3 regions of the Leptodesmis sp. genome follow, and region 1 is predicted to be linked to each of the others. Evidence: predicted binding sites of a transcription regulator. Region 1 holds the regulator's gene; each other region holds the start of a gene.

Region 1 (3,283 bases):
CAGTTTTAACCTCTAGACCCTGTTTGTAGGACTGACATTATGTTAGACTTAAGCTCTGAGATTGATTCGGCTGCAGCAATGTTTGTCTATTCCATATTCGACAGGCTTCTCTCCGGACTCAACCCTCTACACATTTGGATTTCTGGAGACTTAAAGTAAGCCATGGCTATTTATGTTGGCAACCTTTCCTATAAGGTTACCCAAGAAGATTTGACTGAAATTTTTGCGGAGTATGGTTCCGTAAAGCGGGTGCAACTGATGATTGACCGGGAAACCGGAAGATCACGGGGCTTTAGCTTTGTGGAAATGAATACGGATGCAGAAGAAGATGCGGCGATCGAGGCTCTGGATGGAGCCGAGTGGATGGGCCGTGAGATGAAAGTGAATAAAGCCAGACCTCGTGAAGACAACCGGGGTGGCGATAGACGGCGCTCTGCGGGCAGTGGAGATAGCTGGTCAAACCGGGGCACGGGTTCCTACGGACGCTATTAGTAAAGACATTCCGCCGGAACAGCCCTACCCAATGCCTGTCTAAAATAAGACATTACAGGCTCTACTTCCTTAATTTTTGGAGGTAGAGCCTGTGAGCGTTTTGTTAGATACCGCTGGCAACATGACAGTTTAGTAAGTTCACCCTTATAGTGAATACATTCCAGCCTTATTTTTAAACTTCTTTTAGACCATTCTTTACTTATGTCCTTTCCGGTTCAACTGACCAATCGCCAACAGCAGGTTCTCTGGGCTACTGTGCGCCACTATATTGCCACTGCAGAACCCGTCGGTTCAGAAACATTGGTGAAAGAATATAACCTGAGCGTGAGTTCCGCTACGATTCGGAATGCAATGGGCGTGTTGGAAAAGGTTGGCTTACTCTATCAGCCGCATACTTCGGCGGGACGGGTACCATCGGATTCGGGCTATCGCATTTATGTCGATCAACTGATTCCTCCCTCCAAGCAGTTCGTGCAGCAGGCTGAACAACTGTTGAGCGATCGCCTCAGTGGCGAAGATTGGAATCTGGAATCAATGCTGCGACGGGCGGCCCAAATCCTGGCGACGGTGACGGGCTATGTGGCGCTAATCACGATGCCCCAGATGTACACAACCCGCCTCCATCATGTTCAACTGGTGCCTGTGGATCTGCAACGGGTGATGTTGATCTGCGTGACGGATTCCTATGAAACCCAATCCACGTTGATCGACTTACCCAGAAGTGAGGGAGAAGCAGAACCGGATGCGGAATTGCTGGAACAGGAATTGCAACTCTTGTCGAACTTCTTGAACAGCCATCTGCGGGGTAAAGCGATCGCAGAATTGTCGACGATCGATTGGAGTGAACTCGATCGGGATTTTCAGCGCTACGGGGATTTCTTAAAGACCATTCTCACTGAGTTATCGCGCCGTTCCCAGGCTCCCGCGCCTACCCAAATTTTGATCAGTGGATTGTCTGAGGTGATGCGCCAACCAGAGTTTTCTGAAGTGCAGCAGGTACAAACGATCGTGCATCTTCTGGAAGACGAACAGGATCAATTGCTGCCCTTAATTTTTGAGCCCTCTCCTTTTGACCAACTCGGTAAGCGAGTGACGATTCGGATTGGGGCAGAAAATCCTTTAGAACCGATTCGTACCTGTACCCTGATTTCTTCGACTTACCGTAAGGGAGATATTCCCGTTGGTAGTGTCGGCATGTTAGGCCCCACCCGGATGATGTATGAGAATGCGATCGCCCTGGTAGAAGCCACAGCGGATTATTTGTCCGATACTTTGAGCCAATAGAAATGTTTATACTTCGTCTGGATCAATTCCCATCGCCCGCAAGCGATCGGCTAAGCGATCGGCCCGTTGGCGTTCTTGGTCAGCTCGTTGCTGTTCTATCGCTCTGGCTTCTGCGCCTGTGGGAATGACGATTCCAGCACGATCGCACCAGCGCAACCAAATTCCAGGCACCATTTCAAATTCGCCTTCCCAGAGAGTCAGTCCCAGGTTTACGGTGTCTAGATAAATTGGTTCACCCACATTCAGTCCCTCAGGAGGTGTGAGTTCAATGTAGCGGCCTGCACTTAACGCCCAGATTTTCAGGAGAGAGCCGTTCAACTCGTCGGGTTGTTGCAGTTGCCGCAGGGGATCGAAGACGACGTAATAATCCACCTTTATCCGGGCATAGATCTCTTTTTTGCTGCCCAGTTCGTTGCCTTTGCGGTTGGAGACAACTTCGATCGCCACTTCGGGAACTTTGCCAAATTCCCACACCAAATAGGAACGATTGTGTCGCTCTACCCAGTTGTCTGGCATTTGCACTCCCAGGCTGAGAAAGACATCCGGGGCAATGCCGTCCTGGTTAATACTGTAGAAAATGCCAACATTGGCGGCGGCAATGAAAGGTGGAGGAATGACGGGCGAACTGTAGAGGGGTTCTACCAGCAGCCGCTGTTGTTTTTCAGATTGAAAGTTATCCACCGGAACTTCATCTTCCAGTACCAGATGGCTGATGTCAGGCCTGACAATTTCTTCAGATAGCAACGGCTGAGACATAGACCTGAGAGGTAAACAAAACCTTTACACCGATCCCCTCAGTCCCCCTTCATAAGGGGGATGCTGGAGGCAGGGGGATCTTTATCTGTCGAGATCGATCGCAATTTGATTCGGATGATCTAATCCAAAATCCTTAATCACTATCCTACTGCACCCACCGTGGGGAGAGCGGACAGGCTGGCGCTGAGGCAACCCTGCAACCGAGGATATATAGTATATTTGTACTAAAATATCTATTCATCCTACATCAATCCGGCTTCGGTGTCGCGATCGTGCTCTTGAAATTCTCACATCTTGCCTCACCCAACTGGAGGATAGGGGATTGCATAGGTGGAGGATGGCGATCGCAAATTTTCCCCTGCATGATGGAAACAAGCATGGTATAAAGATTGCTCGTTAAGTGCAGATAATCACAACATCTTGTTAACGAGTTGGTCTGGAAAGATTGCGGAAGTATTCACCTGGAAATAGCTGGTTGTTGCCCTGGTGTGTTCTTAGCACATCAGTTTTGGCCTGTCGTATTTCCACCTTGAGGAGTTCCAATGGCTTATAAAGCTGAAAGTTTTATTAGTGATTTAGATAAAGTTGCCAAAGCGCGTCAGGAGTTTTCGGGATATTTGAATGCAATCGCCAATACCCTCACCCAGGTAGAACAGGAGGGAGAAACCGCTTCCGCTAAGTTAGGTTTGGAGAGTGCGATCGAAGATTTAGAGTTAGTCAGCCGGAATTTAGGGGAGAGCGTGTTTCGCTG
Region 2 (3,283 bases), on a different contig from region 1:
GACTACGACTATGCGAATTTTGTCCGGCTATTTACCGGCTACTTCAGGAACAGCCAAGGTAGCAGGGTATGAAGTGCATGACCAGTCTATGGCGGTACGAAAACGGATTGGGTACTTACCGGAAACGCCGCCGCTGTATCCAGAAATGACAGTGGAAGGGTTCTTGTATTTCGTGGCCCGGATCAAAGGCGTGAGTGCGGGCGATCGCACCCGCAATGTCCAGTCGGCCCTGAAAAAAACTAGCCTGACGGATAAGCGCAACACCCTGATCCGCAAATTATCCAAAGGTTATCGGCAGCGGGTGGGAATTGCTCAGGCGATCGTCCACGATCCCCCCGTGATTATTCTGGATGAACCAACCGTTGGCCTGGATCCGCGGCAAATTATTGAAGTGCGCCATTTGATCAAGAGTTTGGCTGGCAGTCATACTGTCATTCTCTCTACCCACATCCTGCCGGAAGTCAGCATGACCTGTAATCGGGTCGCCATCCTCAACAAAGGGCGGATTGTGGCAACCAATACTCCAGAGGGACTGCTGGCTCAACTGACCAGAGGTTCTGGCTATGAACTGGAAGTGGCGGGGGATGAAACCATGCTGCGCCAAACATTGCAAACGATTCCCAGCATCCAAACGATTGAGCCGGTAGACACAGAGCTACCCCCCGACCGTCACAAAGTTCGGATTATGGGCGAAACGGGAACCACCCTGGCCGGACAGGAGATTGCCGCCGCGATCGTGGGAGCAGGCTTAGGCTTACACGAAATGCGCCGCATCCAAGCCAGCCTGGAAGACGTATTCCTGCAACTCACCACCGAAGAAACTCCCCTCCCCAAAGAAGTACCGGAAGCAACTCCCGACCCCCCAACCCCTAATCCCTAATCTCCAATTCCTAATTCCTAATCCCCGACCCCCAATCCCCTAATGACCAACCTATTCCCTTCCCTCCGCACTGTAGCTGCCAATATCATCGCCATCTATCGCCGCGAGTTACAAAGCTACTTCGTCTCTCCCCTGGCCTATCTGGTCGCCGGAATTTTCTGGTTGCTGGCCGGTTTTTTCTTTGTGGCAATTCTGCTGGGGCCAGAAGGACTGATTCAACAGGCGGCGGTGAATGAGCAGCAAGCCCAACAGTTGGGAATTCCGATGCCTCCCGTGGATGTTGCTTACCGATTTTTACAACTCTACCTGGGCGTATTGAGTTCCCTGGCGCTGTTCATTCTGCCGATTCTGTCGATGGGGCTGTATGCTGAGGAACGCAAGCGGCGCACCCTGGAACTGCTGGCCACCTCCCCCATCACTAACTGGGCCGTTGCCGTTGGTAAGTTACTGGCCGTAGTCACCTTCTTTGCCACTCTGATTTTGCCGTTGATGGTGTATCAAGCGATCGCCCTGAGTGCCAGCAACCCGCCCACGAGTCCGGCTATAATGCTCTCTGGCCATCTGGGACTGCTGCTGCTTGCCGCCGCTGTCCTTTCCCTGGGAATGTTCATCTCCTCCCTGACTGAAAGCACAATCCTGGCGGCGATCTTTACCTTTGCCCTGGTGCTGTTTCTCTGGGTAATTGACCTGATTGCCAAAAGCGTGGGTGGCTGGCTGGGAGATGCACTGGCTCAACTCTCGCTCCTAAAGCATTACAACAACTTCGTGCAAGGCATCATCGACAGTGGCAGCTTGCTTGTCTTTGCCAGCTTCATCTTCCTGGGCATTTTCCTGACGGCCCAATCGATTGATACATTGAGGTTTCAGCGGTCTTAAGTAGTTTTAAGTTCTAAGTTTTAAGTTCAAAGTTCGGAGTTCAACTTAAAGCTCAACACTTAAAACTCTTGAATCCCAGTTTTCTGCTTAACTTAAAACTCAAAACTTAAAACTCAAAACTCAAAACTTATCCCCCTTGCTTCCCATGAAAAAGTTACCTGCATCTAAATATCTGAAATATCTGAAATATCTGAAATATCTGATCTGGTTGGGGCCGATGCTGATGATTGCGGGAGTATCAGCAGGGGTGGTTTCTGGGGGATGGACAGCCGTGCCGATCGCGCTCATCCTGGTGGGTCTTGCCATGATCGGTGTGGGACTGATCGCAATGGGACGGGTAGACATGGGGGGGCAACCAAGTGTCTGGAACCAGCGATCACTGGAAACGGGTGCTAATGCCCTGGTTACAACCCTGGCGGTGTTGGCAATTCTGGGATTGATTAATTTCCTGGGGGCAAAGTATGCCTGGCGGGTGGATCTGACGGAGAATCAGCAATTTACTCTGTCGCCGCAAACCCAGGAAGTGGTACGGAATTTGCAAGAGCCGGTCAAAGTGTGGGTGTTTGCCAAGCAGCAAAATCCTCAGGATCAGGCTTTGCTAGAAAATTACCGCCGTGCGGGAAACAAGTTTAGTTTTGAGTATGTCGATCCGCAGACTGAGTTGGGGTTGGCTAAGCAGTTTGAAGTCAAGAATTTTGGCGATGTGGTGCTGGAACTGCAACCGAATAATAAACGCAAGCAGTTTGTGCAAACGGTGAGCGATCGTGATCGCCTGTCAGAAGCCAAGCTCACGAATGGGTTGGAGCAAATTCTCAGCAATCGTCGTGCCAATATTTACTTTCTACAGGGTCATGGGGAACGGCCTCTGGAAGCCGGACAACCGGGGGCCATGTCTCAGGCAGTGAAACTGCTGGGTGAGAAAAATCTGGTTGCCAAACCGCTGGCACTGGCAGAAAGTAAGGAGTTTCCTCAGGATGCGGCGGCAGTTATCATTGCTGGCCCTCAGAAACCTCTACTGGACGGGGAAGTACAGGCACTAAAGAATTACCTGCAACGGGGCGGTCATCTCCTGTTGATGGTTGACCCGACCAATACCGATCCCAAACTGGACGCTTTCTTAAAAGACTGGGGCATCACCCTGGATAAGCGAGTGGCGATCGACGGATCGGGGGGTGGCAAGTTAATTAATTTGGGACCAGCGGATGCGATCGTTACCCGCTATGGCGACCATCCCATTACTAAAGAGCTACAGGGAAATCTTTCCTTTTTCTCCCTGGCGCGTCCGGTGCAATCCACCGCTGTTAAAGATATCAAAGAAACTCCCCTTCTATTTACCAGCGACAACAGTTGGGCAGAAAGTAACCTGCAAACTCAACCACTGGAGTTTAATCCGCCTGCCGATTTGCAGGGGCCGCTGGTGTTGGGCATCGCCCTGGAAAAACAAACCGCTCCCAAATCCCGGCTAGTGGTGATTGGCAATTCAACATTTGCGACCGATGGCCTATTTGATCAGGTGGTGAATGGCGA
Region 3 (3,283 bases), on a different contig from region 1:
TTCATTCACCAGCACGGCAATACGGCGACCTTGGTTATTTTTTAGGAGATGGCGAATGAGGGCAGACTCAATACGGTCAAGGTTTTTAGTAACCTGCGTCGGCAGGTTTTCTCTGGATAGCCGCGACTTCAGTCGCCAGGGTGATTTTAAAACATCCTCTAAAGCGCTATCTGGAAAATTTTGCTAAACTGAACAGTAATTCGATGGTAATCCTCCGTCATGTCAGCTGCAGGATTAAGGGGAAAGTCTGCACAAGCAAAGTCAGAAATAAAAGGTCAGGAATAAAGAAAAAAAGACCAGCAATAAGCTGGTCAAAGGAATATTTGCGTTGTTCTCTCAAACGGAGGAACCCAGACTGCGCGTTCCTAAACTTGCAGCGGGCTTCTATTAGGGTTATTAATCCCCTTTCATATACCATTGTAACAAGATACACAAATTTTTTTATAATTCTTCATCACTCCCTGACATTTTTCTTCCCTGGGTCAGAGGCAAGCTTTGCATAATTCGTTGAGGTTGGCCCCAAATCACCCGCTCATGCTTGTAAACCGTCATTCCGGGCTTGGCTCCTTTCGGTTTGTAAACATTTTTGGGTTCGGTGTAGATGACAGGTACCTGCTCACTCTGTCTGGCGCGGCTGTGAAAAGCGGCCAGATCCGCTGCAAAAGATAAATCAGCCGCTTCTGGGTCAACTCCTGGCTTTAACCGTAACAGCACATGACTGCCAGGAATTTCTTGCGTATGGAACCAGAGGTCATAATCACCTGCCGTGCGGAAGGTGAGTTGATCATTTTGTCGATTATTCCGCCCCACCAGGACATCTAAACCACTGGGGGAGGTGTAATGATAGGGTTGGCTGGCCACATCCCCTTGAGGATTGGCGGCGGATTGATAGTCGGGGCTGGCTAAATAACCTTGTTGAATCAGTTCATCGCGAATTTCTTTCAGGGTATTTAAATCTTCAGCCGTTTGATAGGCCGTGAGTTCCGCGATCGCCGCCTCTACCTGCTCCAGATAGTGAATCTCATCATTGACCTCCGTCAGTAAGGGGACTACGGCACTCTGTGCCCGTTTCAGCTTTTGATGTTGTTTATAAAGAGTCTGAGCATTTTGAACAGCATTTTTTTCTGGGTTCAGGGCGATCGTCACCAATTCGCCGGTATGGAAATCGGGCAAGGCGATCGTGGTCATGCCCGGTTGCCACTGGTGCAAATGCGCCATTAATAGATCTGCCTGCTCCCGATATAGATCGGCTCGCTCGGATTGCTCCATCCGCGTCTGAAAAGTCTGAGCTTTGAGCCGCAATTTTTCCAGGAGGGTTTTCAGTTTCTGGCTGAGTTGGCGATGTAGTTGCCCAAACTCTAACTGGTCTAGCTGAACGCCGTAATACTGGTGAATTAGTTCTTGAACGGTGGTGGCCTGGGCCGTTGCTCCCCATCCCAGAACCGTGTAGCCCTGCTCCGTCCAGGCCGGTTGAAACCTTTCTTGATCTAAAGCCTGGAGCCATTCCTGCCAGCATTGAAAGAGCCGTTGCCAGTCTGCTGCTGCTAACTGGTCGGTGGTCTGATTGGGATGGAGATCGGCCCGCTGCAGCATTGATTGCACCAGGGCAGAACTGAGGCCCCGATAGTTTTTCAACAAATTGCGCTTCAGGGAACCCGGAACCAGGCTAATACGCTCCTGCCAGCGATCGCGGTTCTCTCCCAAAGTAGGAATCGCTTCTGTCAGTACAGGTGGAATTTCGTAGGGTTGTCCCGTTTGAATGGGGCGCACGCTGGACTGCTGACTACTCACCTGATGCGCCGCCGTGACAATGTGATCGTCCTGATTGGTGAGAATCACATTACTGTATTTGCCCATCACTTCGATATACAGATGCCAGAGGGCAGGTTCTCCGAGGCGGCGACCAAACTGCAGGTCAATTACCCGCTCCCAGGGGGCGATCGCGGCGATTTTAATTAACGCCAGGTTGCCAATCTGATGCCGCAGTTGCTGACTGAAGGTGAAGGTATCGGGGATTCGGGGTGGAGGTGTGCTAATGCACAGATGAGCGGCTTGAGGATACCAGGAAATGCGTAGCCAGCCCCAGCTATCCAAAGTGCGGAGGCCCAGGAAGAGGGTATGGCGATCGCGTTGATAAATTTGCTCCAACCGGGCAGGTACCCAGGAAGTTCGCAGTTCAGAGCAAATAGCCGTCAGGGTGGTAAAGTCAACGGGTTGCACAACAATTAGGAGTTATAGGAGTTAGCAGTTAACAGTTAAGAGTGGAGAATTAAGAATTAGGGGTAGTCAGGGAACGGGGAGATTACAGAAAGTTAGTTTGTTAGCCTGTTTATTTCTGGCTACGATTGAATTTAAACCCTGTCCAGGTTCAGACCTGTCCTTCTCTGATCGAGAAACTTCACTGTTCAGCTTGACCTGGTTGAAAGCCCCCAGCCTTCTGTACTTCTCATCTGTTCCTGGTATGGACATTCGGTTAATCAACATTGGCTTTGGTAACATCGTGTCTGCAAACCGGGTGATCGCCATTGTTAGCCCAGAATCTGCCCCCATCAAACGAATTATTACCGATGCCAGGGACAGTAAACAGTTGATTGATGCTACTTATGGCCGTCGGACGCGGGCGGTGATCATTACCGATTCTGGTCATGTTATCCTATCTGCCATTCAACCTGAAACAGTGGCTCACCGTTTCATGACCAGTAAAGATGCCCATTCGGAAGATTAGGCACCTGAATTCTAAAAAGATGGCGGCTGCTGCCGCCTAGTTTAAGAGATTATTAATAGATTAACCCTGAGAGTTGGAAGTGCGTGTATGGGATTGGGCAGATTAATTGTTTTAACAGGCCCCAGTGGAGTGGGCAAGGGAACGTTACTGCGATCGCTGCTAAGACGTCACCCCGATCTATACCTTTCTGTGTCTGCTACAACCCGTGCTCCTCGGCCCGGAGAAGTGGATGGCAAGGATTACTATTTCTTGAGCCGTCCGGAGTTTGAGCGCATGATTGCGAATGGAGAGTTTTTGGAGTGGGCCGAATTCGCGGGTAACTTGTATGGCACTCCCAAGGCCTCGGTAGACAATCAAATTCAACAGGGACACCGGGTGATTTTAGAAATTGAGCTGGAAGGGGCACGGCAAGTCCGCCAATACTTCCCGGACGCACTGAGAATTTTTATCCTGCCTCCTTCGCTGCCAGAATTGGAATCGCGGATTCGCACCCGTGGCAAAGATACGGAAGATGCGATCGTCCGTCGTCTGCAACGGGCTAAGGAAGAAATTAATGCG

The links. The regulator HrcA, encoded in region 1, represses chaperone genes, less so after heat shock. The targets are predictions, from matches to a motif close to ANTTAGCACTCNNNANTNNNGAGTGCTAANT.
Region 2: the regulator HrcA is predicted to act here: its motif matches at 1,807-1,837, upstream of ACUVQO_RS19880 (GldG family protein).
Region 3: the regulator HrcA is predicted to act here: its motif matches at 2,240-2,270, upstream of ACUVQO_RS08080 (Rqc2 family fibronectin-binding protein).

What each region holds. Positions count from the first base shown of each region.
Region 1 is NZ_JBRAGO010000020.1:19,034-22,316, forward strand. Features, by position in the region: gene ACUVQO_RS06515 (RNA recognition motif domain-containing protein) at 163-492, shown strand; gene hrcA (heat-inducible transcriptional repressor HrcA) at 694-1,776, shown strand; gene ACUVQO_RS06525 (Uma2 family endonuclease) at 1,783-2,532, opposite strand; gene ACUVQO_RS06530 (hypothetical protein) at 3,075-3,283, shown strand, end outside.
Region 2 is NZ_JBRAGO010000119.1:2,206-5,488, forward strand. Features, by position in the region: gene ACUVQO_RS19870 (ABC transporter ATP-binding protein) at 1-880, shown strand, start outside; gene ACUVQO_RS19875 (ABC transporter permease) at 923-1,756, shown strand; gene ACUVQO_RS19880 (GldG family protein) at 1,902-3,283, shown strand, end outside.
Region 3 is NZ_JBRAGO010000027.1:29-3,311, reverse strand. Features, by position in the region: gene cobW (cobalamin biosynthesis protein CobW) at 1-105, opposite strand, end outside; gene ACUVQO_RS08080 (Rqc2 family fibronectin-binding protein) at 442-2,220, opposite strand; gene remA (extracellular matrix/biofilm regulator RemA) at 2,462-2,725, shown strand; partial or broken gene gmk (guanylate kinase) at 2,813-3,283, shown strand, end outside.